4 regions of the Mesobacillus jeotgali genome follow, and region 3 is predicted to be linked to each of the others. Evidence: predicted binding sites of a transcription regulator. Region 3 holds the regulator's gene; each other region holds the start of a gene.

Region 1 (7,994 bases), 870 kb from region 3:
GAATATTTTGAATAATATGTACAAAGGTGGTGAAATGAAATGACGAATGAAAAAATTCTTCAGACAGTTAAATTGCTGGGTGGAACCCTTCTTTGTATTGGAATATCGACTTTTCTCACAGGTCTTTTCGTAAGTAAAGGCGAAATTCTGGCAGCAATTGGAGCAGGCACGATTGTGGGTGCCGTTTTCATCTTCCTGATGGGGATCTTTTTTGTTGCTTCAGGAGAGGTATTGGAAAAAACACAACATAAGAATAAAAAAAGAGCGCCATTTTAGACGCCCCGTTGATTAACACATTTATTCATAACCCCATATCAGGGTAAGCAATGAACCAAAGATGGTAACTAAAGCAATGAAAACTGCGTAATAAATATTGGTGTAAATGGACGGTTTATCTTCGCTTTCACCAGCGTGCATAAACACAACCAACTGCACCGCCGCCTGGATGAAGGCTGTCACCAGCAGAATGGACATTCCAATGGTATAAGACAGATCCATGAAATAAACAGCAAGAGCCACTGCAGTGAGGATTAAAGAAAATACAAACCCCATTACTTGTTTTAAAGGAAATAAATCTTTCATGTTTACATCATTCCTTTCAAGTAGACGAAGCTGAAGATAAATATCCAGACCACATCTAGGAAGTGCCAGTACAACGAAAATATGAACGATTTATTGGCTGTTTCAGGCGTAAGACCTCGTTTCTTGATTTGCATAATGATCGCAAGACCCCAGAACAAACCAAACGTTACGTGTGCACCGTGTGTACCCAATGTAGTAAATAACGCAGCTGAAAAACCGCTAGTCTGCAGTGTCAGACCTTCATGGATATATTGTACAAATTCATAAATCTCCAAACCTATGAATCCCAGTCCTAGAATAAGAGTAATGATGAAGAAATTGATCATCGCTTTTACTCTGCCAATCCTCATAGCATGAATTCCTAAGCCAATTGTGAAACTGCTAGTCAAAAGTAATAGAGTTTGAATAATCAGGGTCGGAGCTTTAAACACTTCTTCCCCGCTTGGGCCGCTTCCGGTTCGGTCCACTAAAATAAAGTATGCAGCGAAAAGCGTTGCAAACAGGGCTATTTCCGCCCCCAGGAAAATCCAAAAACCTAAGATTTTCAACCTATTTTCTTCTGTACTATATTCAAGCGGGAGTGATTGATCGATTTTCATTTTCAGATACCTCCCAATTTCTTTTCAGTTTCTTTGATTTCCTTAACGGAAATGTAGTGGCCATGGTCCTTCTCGAAAGAACGGTATAACATACAACCAAATATCCCTAATACAGAAAGAATAGCTAGTGTCCACATGCTGAATACCATCGCGAATCCAAATACAAAGAAGAAAGCACTCAGAACAAAAGGCAACCCACTGTTATTTGGCATATGAATCTTCTTGTACTCACCCGGGAACAAGTCATGACCGTTTTTCTTTGCATCCCAGAACGCCTCAGATGAGTTCACATGAGGCACAATCGCAAAATTGTACTCCGGTACCGGACTGTGAGTAGCCCATTCAAGAGACCTTGCATCCCATGGATCAGATCCGATATTTCGAGGTGCATAGCGAGTGCTGTAATAGATATTGTATACAATCAGAGCAAATCCTATGGCGAGACCTATTGCTCCAATAAAGGAAAGTCCATTCCAAATTCCATATCCTGTCGACTCAGAATAGGTATACATGCGACGCGCTTGTCCGTCAAGACCAGAAATAAACATCGGGAAAAATGTCAAACAGACACTAATCGCGATGAACCAAAACGACCATTTTCCGATGCGTTCATTCAACATGAAACCAAAAATCTTCGGCCACCAGTATGTCATTCCCGCGATCATCGCGAATACTACACCTGGGATGATAACCAGATGGAAATGGGCCACAAGGAACATCGTATTATGATACTGGTAATCCGCACTAGCCATGCCAAGCATGACGCCTGTTACTCCACCGATTGTAAAAATCGGGATAAAGCCAAGGGAGTATAACATAGGAACCGTAAACCTGATTTTTCCTTTCCACAGTGTAAGAAGCCAGTTAAAGATCTTAACCCCTGTAGGAATTGCAATTGCCATAGTCGTTATCGAAAAAATACTATTCACAAGGGCACCCTGTCCCATCGTGAAGAAATGATGGACCCAGACGACAAAGGACAATGCCGAGATCGCCACAATCGAAACGACCATAGACTTGTATCCATATAGATTTCGGCGGGCGAAAGTCGGAATGATTTCACTGTAGATCCCGAATGCTGGCAGGATTAAAATATAGACCTCTGGATGGCCCCAGACCCAGAAAAAGTTGGCCCACAGCATATCCATGCCGCCATTTGTTGTCGTAAAGAAGTTGGTCCCAAATAAACGATCCATTGTTCCCATCGCCAATGCCACTGTTAATACCGGGAAAGCGAAAACAATTATTACATTGGTAATCAGTGCTGTCCATGTAAACATCGGCATCTTCATTAACTTCATACCTGGCGCTCTCATTTTTAAAATGGTAACAATGAAGTTAATACCTGTGATTAAAGTACCAAGGCCTGCAATTTGAATTGCAAGCATATAATAGTTCGTTCCTACTGATGGACTGAATTCATTTCCAGCGAGAGGGAAATACGATGTCCAGCCTGAATCAGGAGAACCACCTACCACGAAAGAAATGTTAAATAACATCGCTCCCATAAAATATAACCAGAAACTTAAAGCGTTCAACCGGGGAAAGGCAACATCACGTGCTCCAATCTGCAAAGGGACCACAAAGTTCATTAAAGCCATGACGAAAGCCATAGCCATGAATAAAATCATCACTACTCCGTGTGTCGTAAAAACCTCATTATATTCCTGGGCATTCAGTAATGTATTCTCAGGTATAGCAGTTTGAGCGCGCATCATCAAAGCGTCGACCCCGCCTCGGAATAACATCAGCAAAGCGGAAATGAGATACATGATGCCAATGCGTTTGTGGTCAACCGTTGTTAACCATTGCTGCCACAGATAGCCCCATTTTCTAAAATAGGTCAGCCCAGCTAAAATAGCTATAATTGTAAGACCAATGGCTACCATCGAAGCGTAAATCGTTGGGCTTGGATTCGGGACAATAAATCGATCAAAAAATTCCATACTCCTGCAACTCCTTTCAAGAAGTTTTAAGTTGTTATACTACCTTACTTATAATCTTCTAGTGATTCATATCCTCCATATCATTTTGATCCATTTCTCCATCAGGATTTTGTTTTTCATCACCATTATTATCCTTTTGAGTGCTTGCCGCTTCTTTTTTGTGATGGCCCTCTGGAGGTGGAGAGAAGGATAAATGTGTTCCTGTATAAGTTAATTGACCTAGATGGCTGGGTTTTAACAGTTCATTGAATTTTTCTTCAGTTAATGGTTTAGCAGTTTTCTTGATCTCTTCTACCCATTTCTCGTATTCAGCCTGCTTCATAGCTGTTACATTAAAGCTTTGCTCTGCGAAACCAGAACCTGTAAAATTCGCATTCCTTCCGCCGTACTCACCAGGTACGTCTACAGCTAGATTTAACTTATTAACCATATCTGCCATCGCATATTTTTGGCCCCCTAATTGAGGAATCCAAAAACTAGAAATCGGCCCATATGAATACAGACGGAACTCAATTGGTCTGTTCGTTGGGATAAAAAGATAGTTGACAGTTTCAATATTTTCTTCTGGATAGCTGAAATGCCATTTCCAATTTGAGGAAGCAGCATATATCACTAATGGTTTCTGATTTTCATAGCCTTCTGGTATCGACTCTACCTCATATGTGGATTTCACTGTAATTATTGAAAGAAAAATGACAATTATGATCGGAATCCCTACAAAGATTGATTCAATCACCTTGCTCCCTTCAATATGTGGCGGTTCATAGTTTTCACTTTGTCTAGAAGCCCTGTACTTGACTAACATGACGATGAAAAGTACAAAAACCGCAATGACAACGAACGCCATAGTCCAGATTGAAATCATGATTACATCTGCAGTTGTACGTGCTTGCGGACCTTTCGGATCAAGAACCATAAGTGGTTCACATCCCGATAGTAAGGTGAAAACACCCAGAATCAACGACAGAATCGCCCATTTCACTTTCATCGAGTTACCCCTTTCTTTAGTTGATGAGACAGTAGTTAGAATCCATGTCCAATTTATATCGCCTTATTTATGTGAATTACATCACATAGGATAACATTATAAATTGTTTTACAATCTGGAAGCATGAAAGTTAACTTAAGAGAATGAAGCTGCAAATCAAACGAATGATATATGAACATATATACATAAATTACCTAAAAGTCATTGATACATGAACACATATACATACATGTTTTCCAGAAAGAACGAACAGTTTCTAACACGGTTATAATGTTAACATACTCATCCAGCTGATAAATTTCTATTTGTGACAAATTTATGAAGGTTTTTATTTACATTTTTGTATTATTCTTTTCCTTTTACTAACTCCAAAAGAATTAAATTAGGAATCTTCACACTTTTATCACAAACAAATGGTAATAATAAAAATATTGACTGTTAATCAATTATGCTATATTTAAATTTTGAATAAAGGGAGATTAATCAATGCGGAAGACTATAGGTGTGTCCATTGCTTTAATGGTTACGTTAATACTTACAGCTTGCGGGCAAGATATAAAGGATCCTTTGAATTGGGAAATAAATGACTTCACTTTCGAAAATCAAAATGGCAAGAAAGTAGGAATGGAGGATTTAAATGGCGAGGTATGGGTAGCAGACTTTATTTTCACTAGCTGTGAAACGGTTTGTCCCCCTATGACGGCTAATATGGATATCCTGAATCAGAAGTTGAAAAAGGAAGGAATAAATAACATTAAATTTGTTTCCTTTAGTGTTGATCCTGATGTTGATACCCCTGATAGAAGAAAAGATTATATGGAGCGGTATGATATCAATCCTGATAAGTGGCACTTTTTATCAGGATACTCTCAGCAAACAATCGAAGACTTTGCTTTGAAAAATTTTAAAACTATTGTTAAAAAGCCTGAAAATGACGATCAAGTTATTCATGGCACTTCCTTTTATCTGGTTGATAAAGATGGGGTAATCGTAAAAGATTATCCAAGTCTTTCTGATGTTCCCTTCGAACAAATGATTGAGGATATTAAGATTCTATTGAACGAGTAGTCATATTTTCAGGGGAATTGTTGCCGAGTTGGCCAAAACGGCAGAAAGAGGGTGACCTGATGGGTTACCCTCTAATAGTTTTTTTACTTGTATATAGGTCATTTTATATCCAGCCAAAATATCTCACAGTTTGGGCAATAAGAAACGTTACACAAAGGGCGATGGCGGTTGGAATGATAAAAGCCATAAATGTCCACTTCTTGCTCTTTGTTTCTTTATAAATATTAATCAATGTTGTGCCGCAAGGATAGTGTAATAGAGAAAAAAGCATCATATTCAACGCAGTGAGCCAAGTCCAATTATGATTAATAAAAATTTGCTTAATATCTTCTATTCCTCCTGCATCAACCAGTTCACCTGTTGATAGATATCCCATAAGAAGGACAGGCAGCACAATTTCATTTGCAGGGAGTCCGATTATGAATGCCATCAAGATATACCCATCCAAGCCTAACATTTGGCCGAGCGGATCAAGAAATTGGACAATGTGCAATAAAATGCTCGTGCCGTTCACATGGATATTTGCCAATATCCATGTCATGACCCCCGCGGGTGCTGCTACTTTAACTGCTCGTTTTAGTACTGCTAGAGAATTGTTCAAAGAAGAACGAATGACAGTATCAAATATCTTCGGCTTTCTATAGGGCGGGAGTTCCAATGTATAGTGTGTTGGGACACCACTTAATACAGTTTTTGATAGAATCCAAGAAACAGAGAATGTTATGATGATCCCAAATAATACAATTCCCACTATGACAGCCGTTGTTATAAAGGATTTGATTCCCCCCGTAAAACCAGCCGCCATAAACAAGGAGGCCAGCAAGATTAACGTTCCCCATCTCCCATTGCAAGGAACAAAATTATTGGTCAGGATGGCAAGCATCCGTTCCCTCGGTGATTCTATTATTCTTGTGGACATCATGGCTGCTGCATTACAGCCAAAACCCATCGCCATTGTAAGGGATTGTTTGCCATGTGCTCCAACAGTTTTAAAAAGCCGATCCATGTTAAATGCTACTCTAGGAAGATATCCATAGTTCTCGAGAAGTGCGAAAGTAGGAAAAAATATCGCCATCGGAGGCAGCATCACACTGATGACCCATGAAGTTCCCCGATAAAAGCCCAATACCAATACACCGTATAGCCAATCTGGAGCTTTTACAAGCTTAAATAATACTGTAATATGTCCCTCAAGCCAGCCAAAAAAATCCGCGAGCATAGAAGAGGGAATATTGGCTCCTGCAATGGTTAAGTAAAATACCGCTCCGAGCATTAGAAGCATGATAGGAAAACCCCAAACAGGAGAAGTAAGCACCGAGTCTAATCGCTCCGTTCTTTCGTCATGTTTTGTTTTGCTATATTCAACTCCCGCCTCAATACATCCCCTGCTATTCCGATACAGAGCCTCCACAATCTTATCGCGTGTTTTTGAGGATGATAATTTCTCTGCTTGCTCAAGCAGTTCAACGAACATTACTTGTTCAGAGGCTGCTTTTTCCATCAGTTTAATCCCTCCTTTGATAAATGCCTATCCTTCAGTTCTTCGAGCAACTTTTCATCACCATCCAATAGCCTTAAAGAAAGCCATCTGGCTGGTACATTGTTTCCGAATACCTTTTGGACCATCGGTAAAAGGTATTCTAATTTTTGTTCAGTTTCGTCATCATATTGAACTTTTACAGGCGAACAAGGAATGACACCTGTTACTACCCTTTCAATTGTATCCAACAAAAGCGGCAGTCCTGTTTTATTTCTGGCTGATATTTTAATGACAGGGACCCCAAGGCGTCTCATCAGTATTTTTTCATTAATCCTGATACCCATTTTCTCAGCCTCATCCATCAAGTTGATGCATACAATGACTTTCTCAGTCAATTCCAGGACCTGCAACGCAAGATTTAAATTGCGCTCGAGTGCAGTAGCATCCGGTACAACAATCGTCAATTCCGGTTTCTCAAACACTATAAAATTTCGCGCTGTCTCCTCATCAAGTGAATTAGAAAAGAGGGAATACGTTCCTGGCAGGTCAATCATGTTGTAGGATTTACCTTTGTGTACGAATGCTCCTTCTTTTATATCCACGGTCTTGCCTGCCCAGTTGCCCGTATGCTGCTTTAGCCCAGTCAAGGTATTAAACAAAGTACTTTTTCCGGTATTTGGATTTCCTGCTAGTGCAATCCTGATTTGATTGATCATTTCTCGACCAGCTCCCCTATAATATTGAGACTCTCTTCTTTCCTTAAAGCAACAGATGCACCGCTTACCCGATAAACAACAGGGTCACCTAAAGGACTTCTTCTCACCACCTCGACTATTGCTCCTGGTACAAATCCTAAATCCAGTAGCCTTCTCCTCATCGTTCCGTGGATATTGAGACTTAAAATTTTTATAAAATCCCCGATTATGCCATCATACAAACTCAACTTGTTTGTCCGTATCATCTTTTTTTCCTCCTAGCCATAGTTTTTCCCTAGAGAAACATTTCTGGTTTATTTCATTATATGTTCACTTATTCATATTGTCAAAATGATTGTAGGAAAGTTTTTTAGCATTTAGGTGTATGCGTGGCTATACAGTATGAATATTGCAAATGCCTTAGTCAGTCTGGACATTGCCTCGAGACACATATTGTTACCCACTACGATATTATTAAATAGTTCTATGCAATAAGAAAAGCGCAAGCGCCTCGACCAGGCCTGACGGTGAAGTCGTTCTTTGACTTCATTGGCAGGACCGAAGCGTCTCGAGCTGCTCAAAGCTAACGCTTCTCGCAAGATACTCGAGGAAGCATACTCTTGGATGAAAACTGGC
Region 2 (7,994 bases), 1.1 Mb from region 3:
AAAAAGTATAAAAAGCGAGCAACCATCGAAGGGAAAAATGCGGAGCTTAAAAGGTTTCATGGCCTATCCCGAGCCAGGGGGTATGGTCTTTTAAGTGTGTCTGTACAATCAAAATTAGCCGCAATAGCAGTAAATTTAAAGAGGATAGCGGCGATCGCTTCCTCTTTTTTACTGCTTATTTCGGTGAAATCTATGTAAATTGGAGTTCATTTCAAATGAGCTAACAAAAGGGAAAGAAAAAAGAGTGGTTTTTCACTGGTCTCGGAACACTCCTGCTGCTTTTTTCTATTGTTGGTTTTCTTAATCCAGCTCCAGCGCCTAGCCCCTCGAGTCGCTTCGGTCCGCCCAATGAAGTCAAAGAACGACTTCAATGGTCGGCCCTCCAGCGCTTGTCGAGGCTGAACGAGGCGCTTGCGCTTTTTGTTCTTCAGGTCACAAAATTGTCATACAAAATGGCGATAAGAGGTCCATTTATGTGAGTTAGTTCACTTAATCATGTTGGAAACACTTATATACTTCTTTTATAGAGAAGTACTTAAGGAGGCGCCAATGATGTTCGATAGAGATTTTAACAAAGACCCATTCATTGTGATTTGGGAACTAACCAGAGCCTGCCAATTAAAATGCCTGCACTGTCGTGCGGAAGCACAATATAGAAGAGATCCGCGTGAATTGTCCTTTGAAGAAGGTAAAGCGCTGATTGACCAAATATATGAGATGAATAATCCGATGCTTGTGTTCACGGGTGGAGACCCATTGATGAGGGAAGACGTTTTTGATATCGCCGAATATGCGGTGAAAAAAGGTGTGCGTGTTTCAATGACACCAAGTGCGACACCTAATGTGACGAAAGAAGCGATTGAAAAGGCGAAGTCAGTTGGATTGTCCCGCTGGGCTTTCAGCATTGACGGACCAACAGCTGAAGTCCATGATCACTTCAGGGGAACAGCAGGTTCTTTTGATTTAACGATGGAAAGAATCAAGTACTTGCATGAACTGGAAATCCCGATTCAAATCAATACTGTCATTTCACGGTATAATATTGAGTATTTGGATGAAATGGCTAAGATGGTCGAAGATTTGGATTGTGTACTTTGGAGTGTGTTTTTCCTAGTTCCGACAGGACGCGGACAGGAAAAGGACATGATCTCTCCGGTGGAGCATGAGAAAGTCTTCACCTGGCTGTATGATCTAAGCAAAAGGGTTAAGTTTGACATTAAAACAACAGCTGCACAGCATTATCGCCGGGTTGTCATCCAGCAAAAAATGCGCGAAGCAAAGGATCATACAGAAGAAATTGATTATTTGACTGCACTGACAAAGGAAGGGTTGACTGGCTCTATCGACGGCCTTGGCCGTGCGCCAAAAGGTGTCAATGATGGCAATGGTTTTGTCTTCATTTCCCACGTAGGAGATGTATACCCAAGCGGACTGCTGCCTGTAAAAGCAGGGAACGTAAGGGAACAACCCCTTGCAGATATTTACAGGGATTCTCCAGTCTTCAAATCATTAAGGAATCCTGATGAGTACAAAGGAAAATGCGGAGTGTGCGAATTCAGGCATGTATGCGGGGGGTCTCGTTCAAGAGCATACGCCATGACCGGTGATTACCTGGAGAGCGAGCCATTCTGCGTTTACATCCCTAAAGCGTTGAGAAAGCAAAAACAGGAGAGCTGACAAAGCTCTCCTGGGGAACAATAAAAAAAGCGAGTGATGTCATCAGGACATTCACTCGCTTTTTTTTATATTAATCCAGCTCCAGATCCTAGCCCCTCGAGACGTTTCGATCCGCCTAATGAAGTCAAAGAAGGACTTCACCGGTCGGCTCTCCAACGTTTGTCGGGGCTGACCAAGGCGCCTGCGCTTTTCTTAATCAATTGAACAAAAGACTGCCGGGCAGTTTTCACAGCCTATTTCCTGGCGTAAATAATCTACATCATGTACGAGGATTTTCCCTTTTTTAATTGAAATGATTCCTTCTCGCTTCAGGTCGTTCAAGATCCGGTTTGTACTTTCGCGTGAAGTTCCGCAGAAATTGGCCAGCTCCTGGTTAGTCAGTGGCAGGTCGATCAAAATGCCGGTATCTTTCTGGACACCATAGCTGTTTGTCATTCGGATCAAGGTAGAGAATAATGCACCTTTTTTCCCGTTAAGAACCAGGTCGCGGAATTTAGTCTGCGTTTTACGGAAATGATCGCTCATCCACTTCATGAATTCAAAAGCAAGTGATGGATTGTGGAAAATCTCCTTTTCGATCACATCTTTTCTGATGGCTGCGATTTTCGCATCTTCGAGGACCAGCGCACTTAAGAGATACTTAGGTGCATCAGTAAAAAGTGTCAACTCTCCGCAAATATCATTTTCTCCGCAAATTCTTAAGGCAAGCTCGCGGCCATCCTGAGTGACTTTGCTGATTTGGACCTTGCCGCCCAGGATCAAATAAAGCTCTTCTGCCTCCATGCCTTCCTGGAACAGGTACGATCCTTTTTGCACTTGGATAGTACGGTCGGCAAACTGGAGTAATTCTTTAATTTCAATTGAATGAGTTGCTTTAGTTGTGTTTGGCATGGTCATCACCCTTTTTTTGAATTTAAAAAGCATTGATCTCACTTTGAGAATTGTCTAGCTCCTGCGCCTAGCCCCTCGAGACGTTTCGGTCAGCCAAATGAAGTCAAAGAGCGACTTCATCGGTCGGCCCTCCAACGCTAGTCGGGGCTAACCAAGGCGCATCCGCTTTTCTTTTTTTCCGTGGCTTCTCTTTATTGACCCAATAATAACACCGGGATAGTGTTAACTAAATGGTGATTAAGGAAATGTCAAAATCTCGTCACATTATAAGACCATTTTGTTCACATTTTCGAAACAAATTCAGTCAGCTTATCTATATTATATCGATAATAAAAGTCGGGTGTTTCAATTGTTTAGAGACAACTGTGACAGTTTATTGAACACTGCTGAGGATGTGAAGTTCGTCATATCTTATATTTTTGATTTTTCTTACTATTTAACAAAGGAACGTCTAGGACTGAATTTGTTGGGTAGAGGAGGAAACATGATCACAAAAAAAATTCAATTACCGCTTCAAACGTTGAGTCTTGTCGCCGGATTTATGGTATGGGTGATTTTATCTGCATTAATGCCGTTCATTAAAGAGGATATTCTGCTTTCTGCGAACCAGGTTGCAATGGCCACGGCCATTCCCGTCGTCCTCGGTTCTGTCCTGAGAATTCCAATTGGATTCTGGACTAACAAATATGGAGCGAGAAAACTGTTTTTTACTAGCTTTTTATTCCTTCTGTTTCCGGTTTATTTCATAAGTATCGCTGATTCCTATACAGATTTATTGATTGGAGGCTTGTTTGTCGGAATCGGGGGAGCCATTTTCTCTGTAGGCGTAACCTCACTGCCGAAATACTATCATAGAGAACGACATGGTTTCGTGAATGGTATATATGGAGTAGGAAACCTGGGAACTGCTCTTACAACTTTTACTGCACCCGTTATTGCAGCTCAGTTCGGGTGGCAGACAACAGTCAAGTTTTTCATGTTCTTGCTGATCCTTTTTGCGTTACTGAACTTTTTCCTCGGTGATAAAAAAGAACCTAAAGTTGTGACTCCTCTGGGTGAGCAAATCAAAAGCGTTTACAAAAATCAGAAGCTTTGGGCACTGTGCTTATTTTACTTCTTAACTTTTGGTTCATTTGTAGCCTTCACGATCTATTTGCCAAACTTTCTTGTGTCTCATTTTGGGCTTGATAAAGTAGATGCTGGGTTAAGGACTGCAGGTTTCATTGCGCTGGCAACATTTTTCAGGCCGATTGGGGGCTGGCTGGGTGATAAATTCAATTCATTTGTCATATTGATGGTTGTGTTTGCTGGAATGACCATATCAGGCATCCTGCTTTCATTTACGCCATCGTTGACACTATATACGATTGGCTGTCTCACAGTCGCAATCAGTGCCGGCATCGGGAATGGAACTATTTTCAAGCTTGTACCGCTTTATTTTTCAAAGCAAGCCGGGATCGTCAACGGAATCGTTTCAGCAATGGGAGGATTAGGAGGTTTTTTCCCGCCGCTAATGCTGGCATTCCTATTCAACCTTACCGGACATTACGCAATAGGTTTCATGGCTTTATCACAAGTTGCCCTGGCAAGTTTGATCATTGTGATCTGGATGTACTATCAGGATAAATTAAGTCTAGCTAAAAATATCATCGACCACACAGCAGAGGGAATCATGATTACAGATGTAAAGGGAACGATCGAAAAAGTAAATCCAGCCTTCACGACTGTAACAGGCTATAGTGCAGAGGAAGTCATTGGGGAAAACCCTCGCCTCCTGCAATCCGGTAAGCATGGGGCAGACTTTTACAGGGAGATGTGGAAATCCGTAAAAGACAATGGATTCTGGCAGGGGGAGATCTGGAACAAGAAGAAAAACGGTACAATTTATCCTGAATGGCTAACAATCAGCCCTGTGAAAAATGAAGCAGGTGAAATTAAGAACTTTGTCGGCATGTTCAGTGAATTGACCGTGAAAAACGAATAAGCATTTTTAAAAGACTGCGTCCTTGATGCAGTCTTTTCCTTGCTCTATCAAAATGAATAAACTTTTGAACGACCGATGCACTTGCACTTCCCTTATGATATTATGACAACATGATGACAATTCAACATAAAAACACTATCCTGGCAGTTTTTATGTTGTAATATAGACATAAGGATTAAATTTACTATTCTAATAGAGGACTATTGATGTTACTGTGAGAATATTAACAGTTAACCACATTTGTTGCTGTTACAATGTCAGTAATCATCACTTCTATAATTGGAGTTGACACATATGGTAAAAAGCATAATAAAAGACCAATTAAATAGACCGCTCCGCGATTTGCGTATTTCTGTTATAGATCGATGTAATTTTCGCTGTCAGTATTGTATGCCTGCCGAGATATTTGGCCCTGACTTCGCTTTTCTTCCCAAAAGCGAGTTATTGTCATATGAAGAAATTGAACGTGTAGCCAAGTTATTCATAGAGCTTGGGGTGGAAAAGATCAGGCTTACAGGCGGAGAGCCGTTAATGCGTAAGGATTTGCCGATTCTCGTCAGGATGCTGAATGAGATCGAAGGATTGAAGGATATTGCTTTAACCACCAACGGCGTAATGCTGCCGAAGTATGCCGAGGAGCTGCGTGCTGCCGGCCTGAAGCGGGTAAATATCAGTCTGGACAGTTTAAAAGATGAATTGTTTGGCGAAATTAATGGCCGGAATGTTGGTGTCGGGCCGGTATTAAAAGGAATTGAATCAGCGAAGAAAGCTGGCCTGGGCGTTAAGATCAATATGGTCATTAAAAAGGGACTCAATGATTCTGAGATTCTTCCAATGGCCGAATTCTGCAAAAAAGAAGGCCTTGAGCTTCGCTACATTGAATACATGGATGTGGGCAGCACGAACGGCTGGAAAATGGATGATGTCATCACCAAGAAGCAGATCCATGACCTTCTAAGTCAGCATTATGAATTAGAGCCTGTTGATCCTGAGTATTTCGGTGAAGTGGCTAAAAAATACCGTTATAAAGGTACTGATATTCATGTCGGCTTTATTTCATCGGTATCAGAGTCATTTTGTTCAAGCTGTACAAGGTCACGATTGTCAGCGAACGGCCAGATATTCACATGCCTGTTCAATGGCAATGGGCATGATATCCGCGACTTCATGCGCGCCGGTGCTACAGATGATGAACTCCGAACCCGAATTACGGACGTCTGGAATCACAGAACGGACCGCTATTCAGATGAACGAACAGCTGAAACAGTGGCGAACAGAAAGAAAATCGAAATGTCCTATATTGGCGGCTAAGACTCCTTCGGGGGTCTTTTTTATTTTGTCCTATTTCAATCAGAGTCAGCAGCTCTTCACAAAAATTGGTCACTCAAGATACAGTGACTTTTCAGGCTTATGGAAAATTTGGGCATACTATGTTTCCGGTCAAATGGTTTATGGGTATACATGAATCTACTATAAATTTGTTGGAGAATGCTGAATGCTAAAAAGAAGACTGGAATTTTTATTTGTATTTATTTTAATGGCATGTGTCTATATTGTTTTTTTCACCGACTATAGCCAGACTTTCAAGATATCAGCCATACTGATCTATGCGGTGATCATATTTATCAGCATGTATTCATTAATGCTTGAAAACCGTTCGGCCCAGCACACGCTGATGTGGATGTATGTCATGCTGCTTTTTCCCGTGGGCGGTTATTTCTTCTATTTATTTTCGGGTCAGCTGTATTTGAAAGGTTATTTATATAAAAGCAAGCGTACGAGAGACCGTGATCAGTGGGAAAAACTGATGAGGAAGGAAGAGTCGAGAGACCTTTCTTTTTTAATCGAAAATCAGCAATGCTTCGCAAAGTATGCAAAAAATGCTACCCTGACCCCAATTACGACAGCTTCCAGGGCCAAAATATTGAAAAATGGTGATGAGACGTTTTCCGAGATTAAGGAAAAGCTGCGTAAAGCAAAAAAGTTCATTCATATGGAATATTATATCTTCAGATCTGACCGGCTTGGCAGAGAAATTATTGATATCCTTATTGAAAAAGCAAGGCAGGGAGTCGAGGTTCTGTTTATTTTCGATGCTGCTGGAAGCATGAAAATTTCGGCAACAGATTTAAAGGATATGCAGGAAGCAGGCATTAAAGCGGCTCCTTTTTCACCGCTGAAGTACGGTTTCTTCAATCAGAAATTCAATTTTCGCAATCACAGGAAAATCGTCATAATTGATGGTGAAATCGGATTTGTCGGTGGTTTGAATGTTGGAGTCGAATACCTGGGTGAAGATGAAAAAATCGGTTTCTGGCGTGATACTCATATGATGCTGACAGGAGAGGCTGTATATACCCTTCACAATGTCTTCTTGCTGGATTGGGAATATGTAAGCGGGGAGAGTGTCCTGGAGGATCATCGCGCAGTGAAAAAGCCTCATGAAGATGATGAACTTGATGGTGCGATCCAGGTCGTACCAAGCGGACCGGACACGCAGCAGGGAATCATGAGTGATTTTTACTATACGATGATGTCCTGTGCCACTAAGTCAATTTGGATCGCTACACCTTATTTTGTCCCTGATGAAGCAATCCGGACTGCATTGAAGGTAGCAGCAGCAAAGGGAATTGAAGTCAGGATCATGGTTCCGGAGATCAATGACAGCTATCTGACGCAATATGCGAGCCGTTCCTACTATTCAGAGCTATTGCGGAACGGAGCTGAAATCTACTCTTACAAAAAAGGCTTTTTACATCAGAAGGTCATCATCGTCGACGGAAATATCGCTTCGGTTGGGACTGCCAATATGGACATGAGGAGTTTCCATCTGAATTTTGAAGTCAATGTGTTCTTGTTTGGTACAAGCTCGATCAGGGACCTTGTGGCCCATTATGAAGAGGACCTTGAAGAGTCAGAGAAAATCAGTCCTGTCCAATATCATAAGCGCGGACTATGGGAACGGACGAAAGAATCCTTCGCGCGGCTGTTCTCCGGGGCATTATAATGTGTGATGCAATAAAAAATGCCCCATCATTTAAATGATTGGGGCATTGTTCCGGTTAGGCAATATATCTTGGGAAAAGAATGTTGTTTTCTAGATGAACATGCATGAAGGTATGTGATTCCAATGCCTCAAGACGCTTGTATACTAAACGGTATGTCCCGCAAGCATCGATAGGCGGATTGAAGTCAGCAGTGATTTCACGCAGTTCTTTTAAAATCGAGCCAGCATGATCGTGTTCCTTTTCCAGTTCCGTGATTTCCGAGATCATTTCAGAACGCTTTTCATCATTGGCAGTATCAAGCTGCAGCAACAGTGGGAAGACGGTTGCTTCTTCTTTTGCCGTATGCTCTAGGAGTTCCTTTTTCAACTCATAGAAAAGCTCATAGACTTTTAACAGCTCTTCGTGGCGGTCACCATGAACTTTAGCTACTTTAG
Region 3 (7,994 bases):
GCTCAGCAGCGTGGAGAGGAAATCGCACCCCAAGACCTTGCAGCCAGCTTCCAGGAGAGTGTGATTGATGTACTTGTTACAAAAACTCAAAAGGCTGTTAAGGAATACGGAGTAAAACAAGTACTGCTTGCTGGAGGAGTTGCAGCGAATAAAGGATTAAGAGAAAAACTATCCACAGAATTTACAGGTTCGGATGTGGAAATAGTCATTCCTCCATTGTCTTTATGCACAGACAATGCCGCAATGATTGCCGCTGCAGGAAGCGTTTTGTATGAAAAGGGACAGCGAGCCGATTTAACGTTGAATGGAAATCCAGGACTGGAGATAACTATCCACAACTAAAGTCTCAAGCGAAAAAATGTTGTCAGACTCTTCTGTGGATATGTTGATGTTTCTTAGGTGAAATTGTGTGCAATGTGGATAAAAACGGCTGTTTTTGTGGATAATGTGGAAAACTCTCTGGATAAGCTATAAATCAGTCTTTACTGTGTGAATAACTATGTGAACAAAAAGTCCCGGTTTTTAAATCGGGGCTTTTTTTCTGTGGAAAAGGTTAAAATCTGAAATTATACACTGGAAATTATATGTTTTTTTCCAGTTTGCGAATAAATAGAATGAATTTGCGAATAAATGCTCAGTTTTTGCTAATAAATATAGTTTTTTGCGAGCAATCAATAAATTTTTGCGAATAAAATGGACTTTGCACAACAGGAGAACAAAAAAACGGGCACAATTCATGCCCGTTTAGTCCATTCCTAAGCCAGCTCTGTCCACTCTTCCATCAGTTCATCGAGTTTCTCTTTTGCGGCTTCGATTTTGCTATTGATCTCTCCTGCTTTTTCGTGATCCTGGAAGACCTCGGGATCACAGAGCAACTCTTCGTATTCAGCTACTTCTAACTCCAGTTGTTCAATCTTCGCTTCTACTTCTTCCATGCGGCGTTTGCGCTGGCGTTCGAGTTTTTTCGCTTCTTTGTCTTGTTGATAGGAGGTTTTGTCTTGCTTAGAGTTATCCACAGCGTTTCCTGATGCTTTGGCGGCCTGTTCTGCCAATGCCTTCAATTCTTCCTGCTCAAGCTTTTTCTCGACGTAATAATCGTAATCGCCAAGGTATTCAGTTGAACCGGCACGGTCGAGCTCAAGCACCTTTGTCGCGATCCTGTTGATAAAATAGCGGTCATGTGAGACGAACAGGATGGTGCCTGGATAATCGATCAGGGCATTTTCGAGCACTTCCTTGCTGTCCAGGTCGAGGTGGTTTGTTGGCTCGTCCAGAATTAAGAAATTTGAATTCTGCAGCATCAGCTTGGCCAGTGCCAGACGGGCCTTTTCGCCACCGCTCAGGGTAGAGACGATTTTTAAGACATCGTCACCTGAGAAAAGAAAGTTCCCTAGTACCGTGCGGATTTCTTTTTCGGACTTCAGGGGGTATTCATCCCAAAGTTCGTTCAAGACCTTTTTATTCGAACTGAGTTCTGCCTGTTCCTGATCATAATAGCCAATCGAAACATTGGAACCGTATTGAATATTGCCAGTAATCGAAGGCAGTTTTTCAACGATTGTTTTTAATAAGGTTGATTTTCCGACACCATTTGGTCCAACCAGAGCAGTGCTGTCGCCGCGCGAAAGATTGAAGGAGATATTTTTAGATACGACTTCATTTTGATAGCCGACAGATAGTGTATTCACCTTCAGGACATCATTGCCGCTCTGCCGTTCGATTTGGAAGCTGAACGATGCCGACTTTTCATCACCCTTTGGCCTGTCCATCCGATCGATTTTTTCAAGCTGCTTCCTGCGGCTCTGGGCACGCTTAGTCGTTGATGCCCTGGCCAGGTTTCGCTGGATAAAGTCCTGCAGCTTGGAGATCTCATCCTGCTGCTTCTCATACAGCTTCAGGTCGCGTTCGTAATTCGCGGCTTTCTGCTCTAAATATGAACTGTAATTGCCAGGAAACTTCGACAGCTGATGGCGGGAGATTTCATATACTTGGTTCACGACCTTATCAAGGAAGTAACGGTCGTGGGAGACAATCAGGATGGCTCCGTTATAGCCCTGCAAATACTGCTCAAGCCAGGAAAGCGTATCAATATCCAGGTGGTTCGTCGGTTCATCCAGTATCAAAATATCCGGGCGGGTCAATAATAGCTTCGCCAATGCGAGTCTAGTTTTCTGTCCGCCGCTTAAAGTGGATATTTTTGTGGAATAATCAAAAGAATGGAAGTTCAGCCCGTGGAGGACGGAACGGATATCGGCTTCATATTGGTAGCCGCCTTTTTCCTTGAACTGGACCTGCAGCAAGTCATACTCTTTTAGGACTCTTTCATATTCTGTCTCGTTTGACAGGATGTCTGGATCCGACATTTTTTCCTCAAGTCTGCGCAAGTCTTTTTCCATGTTGTGCAGATGGTCAAAAACAGCCAGCATTTCATCCCAGATGCTTTTCTCGGACTCCAGACCGGTATTTTGGGCCAGATAGCCAATTGTTGTACCTTTTGGGCGGATGATTTCGCCGCCGTCATGTGATTCGTACCCGGCGATGATTTTTAGCAGGGTTGATTTTCCTGCCCCGTTCCGGCCGACAAGCGCTACTCGGTCATTGGTCTGTATTTCAAACTTTATATTCGATAAAATAAGATCAGCAGCAAAATATTTTGATAGCTGATTAACCTGTAATAAAATCATTATTTTTCACCTCTATTGCCTTAGAGATAGTGTAACCCATTAATATAGGCACGGCAATATGTGCGAACTGCGGTAGGTGGGACGGTATAAAAAAATTCCCTTTGTATTGTGAACATTGAAACAAAGTTCACACACAAGTTTGACAAAATAGTGTATCATTTGGTAGAAAGGAGCTTTTACATGGCAGAATTTACGCATTTTAACGAAGAGGGCAGAGCAAAGATGGTCGATGTGAGTGAAAAAGCGGAGACGGTTCGTACTGCAGTCGCCCATTCAAGCATAACCGTGAATGAAGATATATATGTGAGAATCACTGAAAATAAAATGAAAAAAGGGGATGTCCTTGCAGTGGCACAGGTAGCAGGCATCATGGCGGCGAAAAAAACGTCAGAAATCATCCCGATGTGCCACCCGATTCCATTAACAGGCATTGACCTTTCATTCGAATGGGAGCAAAATGGAAATGACTATATTTTAAATATCGCTGCATCTGTTAAAACAAAAGGGAATACGGGTGTAGAAATGGAAGCGTTAACAGCAGCTTCAGCTTGTGCGCTGACTGTTTATGATATGTGCAAGGCCGTTGATAAAGGCATGGTGATCGGCAAGACGTATCTTGTTGAAAAAACCGGCGGTAAAAACGGTGATTTCAAGAGAGAAGAAAAGTTGAGATAGAAATACGGACAGGGTGGAGGATGGAGAATGACGAATGATGCTATGAAGATTCCGCAGGCAACCGCAAAACGTTTGCCACTGTATTACCGGTTCTTATTGAACTTGCATTCTTCAGGTAAGCAAAGGGTGTCATCCGCGGAATTAAGTGAAGCGGTAAAAGTGGATTCAGCGACAATCCGGAGGGACTTTTCCTACTTTGGAGCTCTGGGTAAAAAGGGGTACGGCTACAATGTCAATTACCTGCTGACTTTTTTCCGAAAGACGCTTGACCAGGATGAACTGACGAAGGTAGCCTTGATTGGTGTCGGAAATCTGGGAACAGCATTTTTGAATTATAATTTTTCCAAGAACAATAATACGAAAATTGAGATCGCCTTTGATGTGGATCCAGGCAAGGTTGGCACGAAAATTGGTGACGTTGCAGTGTATCACATGGATGACCTTGACAAGGTTGTCGTCGAGGAAGGTATCCAGGTCGCAATCCTGACTGTTCCTTCAGCAGTAGCACAGTCGATAACAGACCGATTGGTGCAGGCGAATATCAAGGGAATCCTGAACTTTACACCAGCGAGACTGAATGTGCCGGCGTCCATCAGGATTCATCACATTGATTTGGCGGTTGAATTGCAGTCATTGATTTATTTCTTAAAGCATTATCCAACAGATACTGAAACAACAGAATCGGTAGAATAAAAAATAGCTCCTTCATGATGAAGGAGCTATTTTTTCTGTATATTCTTAAGTTTAAAATGGAACATGATCATCCTGATGCCGGACCCGAAGTCGAACGTGGCAAGGGCTACAAGCAGATAGCTAAAGAATCCCCAGCCTGTCTCATTTACATTCTGGATGGCGAAATAGGTGAATAAGCTGCCTAACAAGATGTAGACAACGCCTGAAAATAAAGGCGATTGCTTCATAACTTAAAATCCCCCAATAAAGCTTTGAATTTTCTCTGCTTCTTTTATCATTCTCTCAATGTCTTCCCTAAATACGGATTGAATCAGTACAACCATTGTATTCATTGTAACATGGGCAATGATTGGCACGATAATCCGCTTTGTTTTTACATAAAGGAAAGCAAAGGTGAATCCCATTGCTGAGTACAGGATCACATGCTCCGGCTCCATATGCGCAAGCGCGAATATGACAGAGCTTATGAGCGCTGAGAAAAAGAAATTCATTTTCTTATGCAGGCTGCCGAATATGATTTTTCGGAAGACGATTTCCTCTAATATAGGGCCAATAATCGAACTGACTAAAATGACAATCGGGAACATTTCGATCAGCTTGATGATTTCCTGTGTATTCTCCGAGCCCATTTCGATTCCAATCATATTCTCGATGCTTGCCGCAATCGATTGGGCGAACAGAGCAAGGAAGACACCAGCGAAAGCCCAGGCTGCTGAGCTTACCGGTGATGAAGCATCACGCAGGTCAGCACCTGTCCTGCGTTCCTTCCTTAGCAGCAGGAGCACAATCACAAGTGTCAGCGAAAAGCTGATCACGAGCCAGTAGGGAATCGAGAGTGTCTCCATTTCTTCCAGGCTTTTTCCCATTGCAGCTCCAATAAAGGCAACAATCGGGATGCCGATGAGGCTTGAAAGCTGCATGGCGATATAGGCGATAATGACGTACCAGTATTCCTTTTTCAATATGATAATCTCCTTCTATTCGGATCGGTCTATGTGTATGCCATAAAAGTTGTTATAAGAATGCTATCTATCCATTTTACTAGTAATCATCAGGAAAGTTCAAATATCAGGGTGTCTCGTGAACATTTTGGTTAAAATTCCGGTGAACTGGCATACTCTTTATGGTGGTCTTTTTTAGCCATGCTGCCGTGGAGTACGCGAAAAATAGTACTTGCTGTCGAAGGGCATGTAGGTAGATTTAGATGTTAATTTTTATAAAAAAAGTTAGGCTTCACGCTTGCAAAAAAAATAGAGATTCATTATTATATAAATTGTGTTAGCACTCTATTGAGGCGAGTGCTAATAAACAATAATCTACATATAATTTGAGGAGGTTGTTTCACTTGATCAAGCCACTAGGAGATCGCATTATTATCGAGCTTGTTGAGTCTGAAGAAAAAACTGCAAGCGGTATCGTTTTACCCGACACAGCGAAAGAAAAACCTCAAGAAGGTAAAGTCGTAGCTGTTGGAACTGGCCGAGTTCTTGAAAGCGGCGAGCGCGTTGCTCTTGAAGTTGCAGTCGGAGACCGCATTATCTTCTCAAAATACGCAGGCACAGAAGTAAAGTACCAGGGCAATGAGTACCTGATCCTACGTGAAAACGACATTCTAGCAGTTGTAGAATAATCACTGCGATTATAGACAGAACGTTAAAACATTAATAATCTGAGGAGGTTTTTTACAATGGCAAAAGAAATTAAGTTCAGTGAAGAAGCACGCCGCGCGATGCTTCGCGGGGTAGATTCTCTTGCAAATGCAGTAAAAGTAACTCTTGGACCAAAGGGACGCAACGTGGTTCTTGAGAAGAAATTCGGCTCACCTCTAATCACTAACGATGGTGTAACAATCGCAAAAGAAATCGAACTTGAAGATGCATTCGAAAACATGGGTGCTAAGCTTGTTGCTGAAGTAGCTAGCAAGACGAATGACGTTGCTGGTGACGGTACGACAACTGCAACAGTTCTTGCTCAAGCGATGATTCGCGAGGGTCTTAAGAACGTAACTGCCGGCGCTAACCCAATGGGAATCCGCAAAGGTATTGAAAAGGCTGTTATTACTGCTGTTGAAGAGTTAAAAGCTATTTCTAAACCAATCGAAAGCAAAGCTTCTATCGCACAGGTTGCGGCTATCTCTGCTGCTGACGAAGAAGTTGGCCAATTGATTGCAGAAGCGATGGAGCGCGTTGGCAACGACGGCGTTATCACAATCGAAGAATCGAAAGGCTTCACTACAGAATTGGACGTTGTTGAAGGTATGCAGTTCGACCGCGGATATGCATCTCCTTACATGGTAACTGATTCTGACAAAATGGAAGCTGTTCTTGAAAACCCATATATCCTGATCACTGACAAGAAGATCGGCAATATCCAAGAAATCCTTCCTGTCCTTGAGCAAGTTGTCCAACAAGGCAAGCCATTATTGATCGTTGCTGAAGATGTTGAAGGTGAAGCACTTGCTACATTAGTAGTCAACAAGCTTCGCGGAACATTCAATGCAGTAGCAGTTAAGGCTCCTGGCTTCGGTGACCGCCGTAAGGCTATGCTTGAAGACATCGCTGCATTGACTGGCGGTGAAGTGATCACTGAAGAGCTTGGCCGTGACCTTAAGTCTGCTACAATCACATCTCTTGGACGCGCTTCTAAAGTTGTTGTTACAAAAGAAAATACAACAGTCGTTGAAGGTGCTGGAGACAGTGCTCAAATCGAGAGCCGCGTAAACCAAATCCGTGTTCAAATGGAAGAAACAACTTCTGAATTTGACCGTGAAAAATTACAAGAGCGCCTTGCTAAGCTTGCTGGCGGCGTTGCAGTCATCAAGGTTGGTGCTGCTACTGAAACTGAATTGAAAGAACGTAAGCTTCGCATTGAAGATGCTCTTAACTCAACTCGCGCAGCAGTTGAAGAAGGTATCGTATCAGGCGGTGGCGTAGCGCTTCTTAACGTATACAACAAAGTGGCTGGAATCCAGGCTGAAGGCGACGAAGCAACTGGCATTAACATCGTCCTTCGCGCTATGGAAGAACCAGTTCGCCAGATCGCTCACAACGCAGGCCTTGAAGGTTCTGTTATCGTTGAGCGCTTGAAGCGCGAAGAAGTCGGAACAGGCTTCAACGCTGCAACTGGCGAGTGGGTAAACATGATCGAAGCTGGAATCGTTGACCCAACTAAAGTTACACGTTATGCACTTCAAAACGCAGCATCCGTTTCTGCAATGTTCTTGACTACTGAAGCTGTAGTTGCTGACATTCCAGAAGAAGGCGGAGGCGGCATGCCTGACATGAGCGGCATGGGCGGCATGGGCGGAATGATGTAATCTGCTATAAAGAAACTTTTAAAAGGATCTGTCCCTATGGGGGATGGATCCTTTTCTTTGTTCTTTTGCATTTTTAAGTATGAAACGTAATTTTAAATAACAGTCCTTCTTTTTCAGTGAGGTGAACAAGTCTCTCTTAAACAATAGTAGTATAATAACATCGAGGTGAGAAAAGGATGGAGGACATAACTTTAAGCTCGTTGCTGGATGTCATTGGGGAGTTGTTTTCTGATGAAATCTCAATTGCAGTTTCGAATACGAAGGAATACATTTATTAACGTCCCAGCAAGAGGGTCGATTTGAAGATTGCTGTTGGTGACCCTGTTAAGGAAGGGACGATTGCCTATAAAGCGCTGAATTCGAAGCAGAAGGTTTCCGAGTTTATCAACCGGGATGTTTTTGGCATTCCTTATCATGGGATGGCGGTTCCGTTTTTACATAATGGCGAGCTTGAGGGTTGTGTGACGGCGATCTATCCGGCGCTGACGGATGGGAAGTCGGTTGTGACTCTGAAAACACAGGATGGCTGGATTCCGATTCCTTTTTCAAAGGTGGTTTATATTGAAGCGAAGGATAAGAAGACGCATGTCTACACTGATGAGATATCGGGTACACATAAATACTCT
Region 4 (7,994 bases), 470 kb from region 3:
AATGACATCCAACTTTTATCTGAAGTGAATACGTACAAGGTGGAGAACTCAGCCCATCTGCCAACCCCATACAAACGCAGCGATAGCTTTATCGATCATTTTGAATTGATTGGAACGGAAGCGGTCCATGGAATTCTCGATGAAAAAGGCAATCGACTGACAGGAAAGGGTATAACAATCGGGGTAATCGATACAGGAATTGATTATGATCACCCTGACTTGCGAAGGAGTTTTGCCGGGGGGCATGACCTGGTTGATGGAGATGATGACCCGATGGAAACGAAGGGCGCCGGATTTCGAAGCACTCTGCACGGCACGCATGTGGCTGGCGTCATCGCGGCGAACGGCAGGATGAGAGGAATCGCTCCTGATGCGAAATTGGTTGCCTACCGGGCGCTTGGCCCGGGAGGAAGCGGCACTACAGAGCAAGTCATCGCTGCCATTGATGAAGCGATCAAGGATAAAGTCGATATCCTCAATCTATCGCTCGGAAATGATGTCAATGGTCCGGACCTGCCCATCAGTCTGGCGCTTAACAAGGCGGTGGACGAAGGAATCGTCGCGGTCACTTCATCGGGAAATTCTGGTCCTAATCGGTGGACTGTAGGATCGCCAGGCACCGCATCAAAGGCCATCTCGGTTGGCGCGTCAACTCCTCCGATGAATGTGCCGTATCTCAACGCCCCAGGCATATCTAAGGAAATAAGGCTCGAACTATTACAGGGCTCGGACAATTGGAATATTACCCAGAGTGAAAATCTTGTTTTTGCAGGACTGGGTACGAAAGAGGAAATGAAAGGTGTAAGAGATAAGATTGTACTCGTCGAACGGGGGACGCTTACTTTTACCGAAAAAGCGAAGAACGCATTTGAAGCTGGAGCAATCGGGGTGATCATCTATAACAATACGAAGGGAACGTTCTTTGGCAACCTGGAAGAGAGGATGCCGATTCCCGTGGCTGCGATCAGTAAAGAAGAAGGACTGGCGCTTAAAAAACAGCTCGATAAAAATTCGATGCTGATTCGCATGAATTTAATAGAAGAAAAAGATATTCTTGCTGACTTCAGCTCCCGCGGCCCGGTAACGGTCACCTGGGAAATCAAGCCGGATATTGTTGCGCCCGGCGTGGCGATCAACAGTACGATTCCAGGAGGATACCTCCCGCTTCAGGGAACAAGCATGGCAGCGCCCCATATTGCAGGAGCAGCAGCCCTGATCAAGCAGGCGCATCCAGACTGGTCACCGGCTGAAATCAAGGCAGCCATCATGAACACGGCCAAGGATATTACCGATCGTGAAGGCAAGAGATATCGGACATTCGAACAAGGGGCAGGAAGAATCCAGCTGGAGGCAGCAATAAACACCGAAAGCCTGATCATTCCGGGGTCTCTGCAATTTGGCAAATTCCAGCTTGCCGATAACATGCACCGGCACAGTGCGAAGCTGACAGTCAAAAATACAGGTACAGCAATAAAAACCTATTCATTTTCCATTCCAAAAAAGGAAAAGGGGATCGAGTGGGAGCTGCCAATGAGCTTTTCGCTGAAACCGAACGAAGCAAAAGTCATGGAGCTCGCGATGATAGCCAACCCTGCCTTGCTGAAAGATAAAATCCATGACGGGGGACTTTTTATAGATGATGGAAAAAATAAAATCAGGATTCCATATATTTACGTTGTAGAAGAACCGGACTACCCGCGGGTGATGGGCTTCGACTTCGCGCCGGCGGATAATGGGGAAGCGTATCGCTATGAAGTCTATTTACCTGGTGGAGCTGAAGAGTTTGGCATCGCTCTATTTGATCCGGACCAATACCGCTTCGTCGGGTTCCTTGATTGGGGAAGGAAGCTTGAAAAGGGAATGGTCGGAAAAGAAATACCATTGGAAAATCTGCCGGATGAAGGAATGTACCTTGCGAAGGTTTTTGCAAGAAAGAAAGGGCGGGAGAGCACGATCGACGCAATGATTTTCATAAGTAAAAATACAGCGGCCGGACAAAGGTGATTCCTTCCCGGCTTTTTATTATTTTTTTTGAATTTCTTAATACAATTCGCATCTTGAAAACTTCATTTTTCGGGAAAAAAATCACGGAAACCGAAGTTTTTATAATATAATACTAAAATAGGGATAATGGTATATATTCACAGTGAAAACTTTGTGAATTTTTTCACCCCAATGGATTGACATTGACAATTGCCTATTGTATGCTTACAAAGGGCATAAAATGATAAGGTTTTCAACGTTGATATGCAAGCTTTTTTTAGTGAAAATATTATTTTTTCGAAAAATGATTTTTCACCCCCTGAAGCTCCCATTCTCTAATGTGAGGATGCGTTTTTTATGCGCCGAAACAACCGCCACCCTTTTCAAGCGATGGCACTCATGTCCGCTATACTATCTCAATTGGTAGGCTCCATTTTAATTGGCATTTTCTCCGGAAGATGGCTTGACCGTACCCTTGGTACAGAGCCACTTTTCTTAATATTCGGATTGCTGATCGGATTGGCGGCAGGTGTTTATGCCATGCTCCGCCTCATCCAACACTTCTTTTCGGGAGACTAGCCATCTATGGAAATACAGGACTTGTTTATTCGTCAGCGCAAATACATATTCACCTTGTTGTCTTTATACGTACTCGGGTACGGCTTTACAAGCTATCAATCTGTTTTTGCTGGGTTGATCTTTGGTACAAGCCTGAGCCTTTTTAATTTATGGCTGCTTGCGAGGAAAATGAACAACTTCGGGGATTCGGTGGTACAGGGGAAGAAGGTGCGCTCGCTCGGCTCGTTGTCGAGGCTTGCGACAGGTGCGCTTGCTGTAATCGTTGCGATGGAATACCCTGATCGCATTGACCTTGTATTTACGATTTTGGGATTAATGACAGCTTATATTGTCATTATGATAGATTTTTTTGTCCAGTCTTTTTTACGTAAATAGCGGGGAAGAGAGGTGAATTAACTGATGCATCATGAAGCTCCATTATTAGATTTATTTGGGCTTACTTTTAACTTAGCAAACATGCTGATGATCACAGTGGCATCTGCTGTTGTTTTCATCATTGCAGTTCTTTCCACTCGTAAGCTTGCGATGAAACCGACGGGAATACAGAATTTCATGGAATGGGTTATGGATTTCGTCAAAGGGATCATCAACAGCACGATGGACTGGAAGGATGGGGGAAGATTTCACGTCCTTGGAATCACATTGCTTATGTATGTGTTTGTTTCCAACATGCTGGGACTGCCGTTCTCTGTCGTATACGACAATTACCTATGGTGGAAATCACCGACAGCTGACCCAGTCATCACACTGACTCTTGCAGTCATGGTGGTAGGACTTTCCCATTATTATGGCGTCAAACTTAAAGGGACTGCCGAATACGGCAAGGAATTCTTTAAGCCGTTTTGGTTCATGTTCCCGATCAAGATCATTGAAGAGTTCGCGAATACGCTCACTCTTGGTCTTCGTCTTTACGGTAACATTTACGCAGGTGAGATCCTGTTGGGTCTGCTTGCAGCCAGCCTCGCAACCGGAGTAGGTGGACACTTGGCCGCAGCACTTCCGATGCTTGTATGGCAAGGTTTCTCCGTTTTCGTCGGAGCAATCCAGGCATTTATCTTCACTATGTTAACGATGGTTTATCTCTCCCATAAAGTGAGTCATGACCATTAATATATACCTGTTCATTTAATGAACAAAACTTAAAAAAACATTTTTTCATACATTAAAGGAGGAACTTTATAATGGGTCTTTTAGCAGCAGCAATCGCAATCGGTTTGGCAGCACTTGGTGCAGGTATTGGTAACGGTTTGATCGTATCACGTACAGTAGAAGGTATCGCTCGTCAGCCAGAAGCTCGCGGTATGCTTCAAACTACAATGTTCATCGGGGTTGCATTGGTTGAGGCGATTCCAATCATCGCTGTAGTTATCGCGTTCATGGTTATTGGTGGTTAATAAATAAGAACTAAAGATGGCGAAGATCATTCCGCGCGAACCTTCGCCATTCTATTATGTAGGCTTTGTGCCGGTTCAATCCGGCGCGGAGCATACCTGAATTTGAATGTAAGCAATCGTTTGAAATAAAATCGGGCAAGCCCCGGGTTAGGAACGGGAAGCCTTATGCGTTGGCTATGAGCTACTGGCTTTTAAGCCAGATAGCGCATGTTGGACCTTTTTTAATCATGGTACAACTCTTGAAGGGAGTGAATCGAGGGTGTTAACAATGAATTTTGTATTGGGAGCGGCTGCCGGCCTTAACACTGGTGACATCTTGTTCCAGCTTGTTATGTTCCTTGTTTTGTTAGCATTGCTTAAGAAGTTCGCTTGGGGTCCATTGATGGGCATCATGAAGGAACGTGAAGAGCATATTGCTGGCGAAATCGGAGCGGCTGAAAAGAGCCGTGCTGAAGCACAGAAACTTATGGAAGAACAGCGTGAAATGCTTAAGCAGGCACGCACAGAAGCACAGGGCCTAATTGAAAACGCAAAGAAACAGGGAGACGTTCAGCGTGATGAAATCATTGCACTGGCACGCACTGAATCTGAAAGAATCAAAGAATCTGCGAAGCTTGAAATTGAACAGCAGAAGGAGCAGGCTGTTGCGGCAATCCGCGAGCAAGTTGCTTCACTATCTGTCTTGATTGCTTCTAAAGTGATCGAGAAAGAAATCTCTGCAGCTGACCAGGAAAAGCTCATCAATGAATACATTCAAGAGGCGGGTAATGCCCGATGAGCAACTCGACAGTAGCAAAGCGCTATGCCCTGGCACTTTTTCAACTCGCTTCTGAAAAGCAGGCTCTACCACAGGTTGAGGAAGAGCTTCGCACTGTAAAAGAAGTTGTTGCGAACAATCCGGAGTTGACTGCCTTTTTAAAGTCTCCAAAGCTTCCGAATGAGAAGAAGAAAGAGGTTTTAAAGACAGCTTTCGGATCTGTAAGCACATATGTCCTTAATACACTGATGATCCTGGTTGACCGCCACCGCGAAGACCAGATCGCAGACGTTGCTGACCAGTTCATCGCCCTTGCAAATGATGCAAAAGGCGTGGCTGAAGCAAAAGTTTATAGTGTCCAGCCTTTGACGGCTGAGCAGGCTGAAGCACTTTCAGCTTCGTTCGCACCGCAGGTTGGCAAACAGGCACTTCATATTGAAAACATTGTAGATTCCAATTTGCTTGGAGGCATTAAGCTTCGCATTGGAAACCGCATTTTTGACGGCAGCTTGCGCGGCAAGCTAGACCGCTTAGAACGTAAATTGCTAGGCTAAGATTCGTAGATAGGGGTGAAACTCATGAGCATCAAAGCTGAAGAAATCAGTGCGCTGATAAAATCGCAAATCGAAAATTATCAGTCGGAAATTCAAGTGAGTGATGTGGGTACAGTTATCAGTGTTGGTGACGGTATCGCCCGTGCTCATGGCCTCGACAATGTCATGGCTGGAGAACTTGTTGAATTTTCAAACGGCGTTATGGGTATGGCACAAAACCTGGAAGAAAATAACGTCGGTATCATCATCCTTGGACCTTTCACGGACATCCGCGAAGGTGACGAGGTACGCCGTACGGGCCGCATCATGGAGGTTCCTGTAGGGGAACAGCTTATCGGCCGCGTCGTAAACCCTCTTGGACAGCCAGTGGATGGCATGGGTCCAATCAACACAACAAAAACTCGTCCTATCGAGTACGGTGCACCAGGCGTTATGGATCGTAAATCCGTTCATGAGCCATTGCAGACTGGTATCAAGGCGATCGACGCTCTTGTGCCAATCGGCCGCGGACAGCGTGAATTGATCATCGGTGACCGCCAGACTGGTAAAACATCTGTAGCGATCGATACAATCCTTAACCAAAAAGGCCAGGACATGATCTGTATCTACGTTGCAATCGGACAGAAGGAATCAACTGTACGTAATGCAGTTGAAACTCTCCGTAAGCACGGCGCGTTAGATTACTCTATCGTTGTTACAGCATCAGCATCACAGCCGGCACCACTCTTATACCTTGCTCCTTACGCTGGTGTAACGATGGGTGAAGAATTCATGTACAATGGCAAGCACGTTCTTGTCGTATATGATGACCTTTCAAAACAAGCGGCAGCATACCGCGAACTTTCCTTGCTGCTTCGCCGTCCTCCAGGTCGTGAAGCTTACCCAGGGGATGTATTCTACTTGCACTCACGCTTACTAGAGCGTGCTGCTAAGTTGAGCGACGCTAAAGGCGCTGGTTCAATCACAGCACTTCCGTTCATTGAAACACAGGCAGGCGACGTTTCTGCTTACATTCCAACGAACGTTATCTCGATCACAGACGGACAGATCTTCTTGCAGTCTGACCTATTCTTCTCTGGCGTACGCCCAGCGATCAACGCAGGTCTTTCTGTATCCCGTGTAGGTGGATCCGCTCAAATCAAAGCGATGAAGAAGGTATCTGGTACATTGCGTCTTGACCTTGCTTCATACCGTGAATTAGAAGCATTCGCACAGTTCGGTTCTGACCTTGACAAAGCAACTCAGGCAAAACTTAACCGCGGTGCCCGTACGGTAGAAGTACTTAAACAAGATCTTAACAAGCCGCTTGCTGTTGAAAAGCAAGTTGCGATCCTATATGCACTGACTCGCGGCTTCCTTGACGATATTCCATTGCAGGATATCCGCCGCTTCGAAGGTGAATTCCTTTCATGGTTAGACCACAACCATACAGAAGTGTTAGATCATATCCGTTCAACGAAGGAACTTCCTTCAGACGACGATATGAGTGCTGCAATCAACGCTTTCAAAAAGACGTTTGCAGTTTCTGAGTAATTTGAAAAGCGGAAGTGCCTCGATCAGCTAGGCACTGGAGCTAGACATGTGATGCAGAGCCAGCCACTGGCTGGTCCTGCTTAACCTTGGACTAACAATCTATGTAAAAGGGTGGTGAGAACCGAAATGGCATCTTTACGCGATATAAAAAACCGTATTACTTCGACTAAAAAGACGAGCCAGATCACCAAGGCAATGGAGATGGTATCCGCAGCTAAATGGAACCGTGGAGTCATGAACGCGAAAGCATTCGTTCCTTACATGGAAAAAATCCAGGAAGTGACTGCCTCAATCGCAATGGGCAGCAAGGATTCCAACCACCCAATGCTGAACAGCCGTCCAGTCAAGAAGACGGGATATCTAGTAATCACTTCTGACCGTGGACTTGCAGGGGCATACAACAGTAACGTCCTTCGCCAGGTTTACCAGACGATCCAGCAACGCCATAAATCAAATGATGAGTTTGCGATTATCGCGATCGGGCGTGTCGGCCGTGACTTTTTCCAAAGCCGTGGCATGAACGTTGTCCTAGACATCGTCGGCATTGCAGACCAGCCGTCCTTCGCGGAAATCCAGGATATCGCCAGCAATACAGTTGGCATGTTCTCAGATGGATCATTTGATGAATTATATATTTACTACAGTCATTACGTCAGCGCGATCGCTCAAGAAGTAACAGATAAGAAGCTGCTTCCGTTAACGGATATTGGCGGCGCTTCAACAAAGCTTACCTCTTACGAATTTGAGCCGAACGCTGAGGAGATCCTGGAAGTTCTCTTGCCGCAATATGCAGAAAGCTTGATTTACGGAGCACTGCTTGACAGTAAAGCAAGTGAACATGCTGCTCGTATGACAGCCATGAGAAACGCAACGGACAATGCGAAAGAGCTGATCAATTCCCTCAGCTTGAGCTACAACCGTGCGCGTCAGGCTGCTATTACCCAGGAAATCACCGAAATTGTCGGTGGAGCTGCAGCACTCGAATAGATTTTTCAATGACAATCGGGGATGTGGCTTAATGCCGCATCCCATCATGATGTATATATTTCAACTAGTACGATAGGAGGGAACAAGATGAACAAAGGACGCGTTCTCCAGGTTATGGGTCCGGTTGTTGACGTTAAGTTTGAAAGCGGCAATCTTCCAGAGATCTATAACGCTTTGAAAATTGTAACCAGCGATGCGGATGTGAAC

Evidence for each region. Region 3 encodes Rex, which represses fermentation and respiration genes when NADH is low (regulators of the CRP and FNR family bind a similar motif). Its sites were predicted from a motif close to TTGTGAAATATTTCACAA; they were not measured.
Region 1: the regulator Rex is predicted to act here: its motif matches at 4,185-4,202, upstream of qoxA (cytochrome aa3 quinol oxidase subunit II).
Region 2: the regulator Rex is predicted to act here: its motif matches at 2,961-2,978, upstream of FOF60_RS06460 (nitrate/nitrite transporter).
Region 4: the regulator Rex is predicted to act here: its motif matches at 2,156-2,173, upstream of FOF60_RS23305 (AtpZ/AtpI family protein).

What each region holds. Positions count from the first base shown of each region.
Region 1 is NZ_CP109811.1:4,208,237-4,216,230, forward strand. Features, by position in the region: gene FOF60_RS21580 (hypothetical protein) at 40-276, shown strand; gene qoxD (cytochrome aa3 quinol oxidase subunit IV) at 298-582, opposite strand; gene qoxC (cytochrome aa3 quinol oxidase subunit III) at 585-1,181, opposite strand; gene qoxB (cytochrome aa3 quinol oxidase subunit I) at 1,184-3,127, opposite strand; gene qoxA (cytochrome aa3 quinol oxidase subunit II) at 3,186-4,115, opposite strand; gene FOF60_RS21605 (SCO family protein) at 4,602-5,183, shown strand; gene FOF60_RS21610 (ferrous iron transporter B) at 5,287-6,684, opposite strand; gene FOF60_RS21615 (FeoB small GTPase domain-containing protein) at 6,684-7,376, opposite strand; gene FOF60_RS21620 (FeoA family protein) at 7,376-7,624, opposite strand.
Region 2 is NZ_CP109811.1:1,299,306-1,307,299, forward strand. Features, by position in the region: partial or broken gene FOF60_RS06445 (IS1182 family transposase) at 1-171, shown strand, start outside; gene FOF60_RS06450 (TIGR04053 family radical SAM/SPASM domain-containing protein) at 550-1,677, shown strand; gene FOF60_RS06455 (Crp/Fnr family transcriptional regulator) at 1,870-2,568, opposite strand; gene FOF60_RS06460 (nitrate/nitrite transporter) at 3,056-4,552, shown strand; gene moaA (GTP 3',8-cyclase MoaA) at 4,847-5,863, shown strand; gene cls (cardiolipin synthase) at 6,048-7,559, shown strand; gene ric (iron-sulfur cluster repair di-iron protein) at 7,615-7,994, opposite strand, start outside.
Region 3 is NZ_CP109811.1:247,497-255,490, forward strand. Features, by position in the region: gene tsaD (tRNA (adenosine(37)-N6)-threonylcarbamoyltransferase complex transferase subunit TsaD) at 1-342, shown strand, start outside; gene abc-f (ribosomal protection-like ABC-F family protein) at 756-2,684, opposite strand; gene moaC (cyclic pyranopterin monophosphate synthase MoaC) at 2,865-3,359, shown strand; gene FOF60_RS01380 (redox-sensing transcriptional repressor Rex) at 3,387-4,052, shown strand; gene FOF60_RS01385 (YdiK family protein) at 4,079-4,279, opposite strand; gene FOF60_RS01390 (CPBP family intramembrane glutamic endopeptidase) at 4,283-5,014, opposite strand; gene groES (co-chaperone GroES) at 5,398-5,682, shown strand; gene groL (chaperonin GroEL) at 5,740-7,368, shown strand; partial or broken gene FOF60_RS01405 (LytTR family DNA-binding domain-containing protein) at 7,545-7,994, shown strand, end outside.
Region 4 is NZ_CP109811.1:4,610,122-4,618,115, reverse strand. Features, by position in the region: gene FOF60_RS23310 (S8 family serine peptidase) at 1-2,004, shown strand, start outside; gene FOF60_RS23305 (AtpZ/AtpI family protein) at 2,341-2,562, shown strand; gene FOF60_RS23300 (ATP synthase subunit I) at 2,569-2,937, shown strand; gene atpB (F0F1 ATP synthase subunit A) at 2,962-3,672, shown strand; gene atpE (F0F1 ATP synthase subunit C) at 3,744-3,956, shown strand; gene FOF60_RS23285 (F0F1 ATP synthase subunit B) at 4,216-4,734, shown strand; gene FOF60_RS23280 (F0F1 ATP synthase subunit delta) at 4,731-5,267, shown strand; gene atpA (F0F1 ATP synthase subunit alpha) at 5,292-6,800, shown strand; gene FOF60_RS23270 (F0F1 ATP synthase subunit gamma) at 6,927-7,787, shown strand; gene atpD (F0F1 ATP synthase subunit beta) at 7,875-7,994, shown strand, end outside.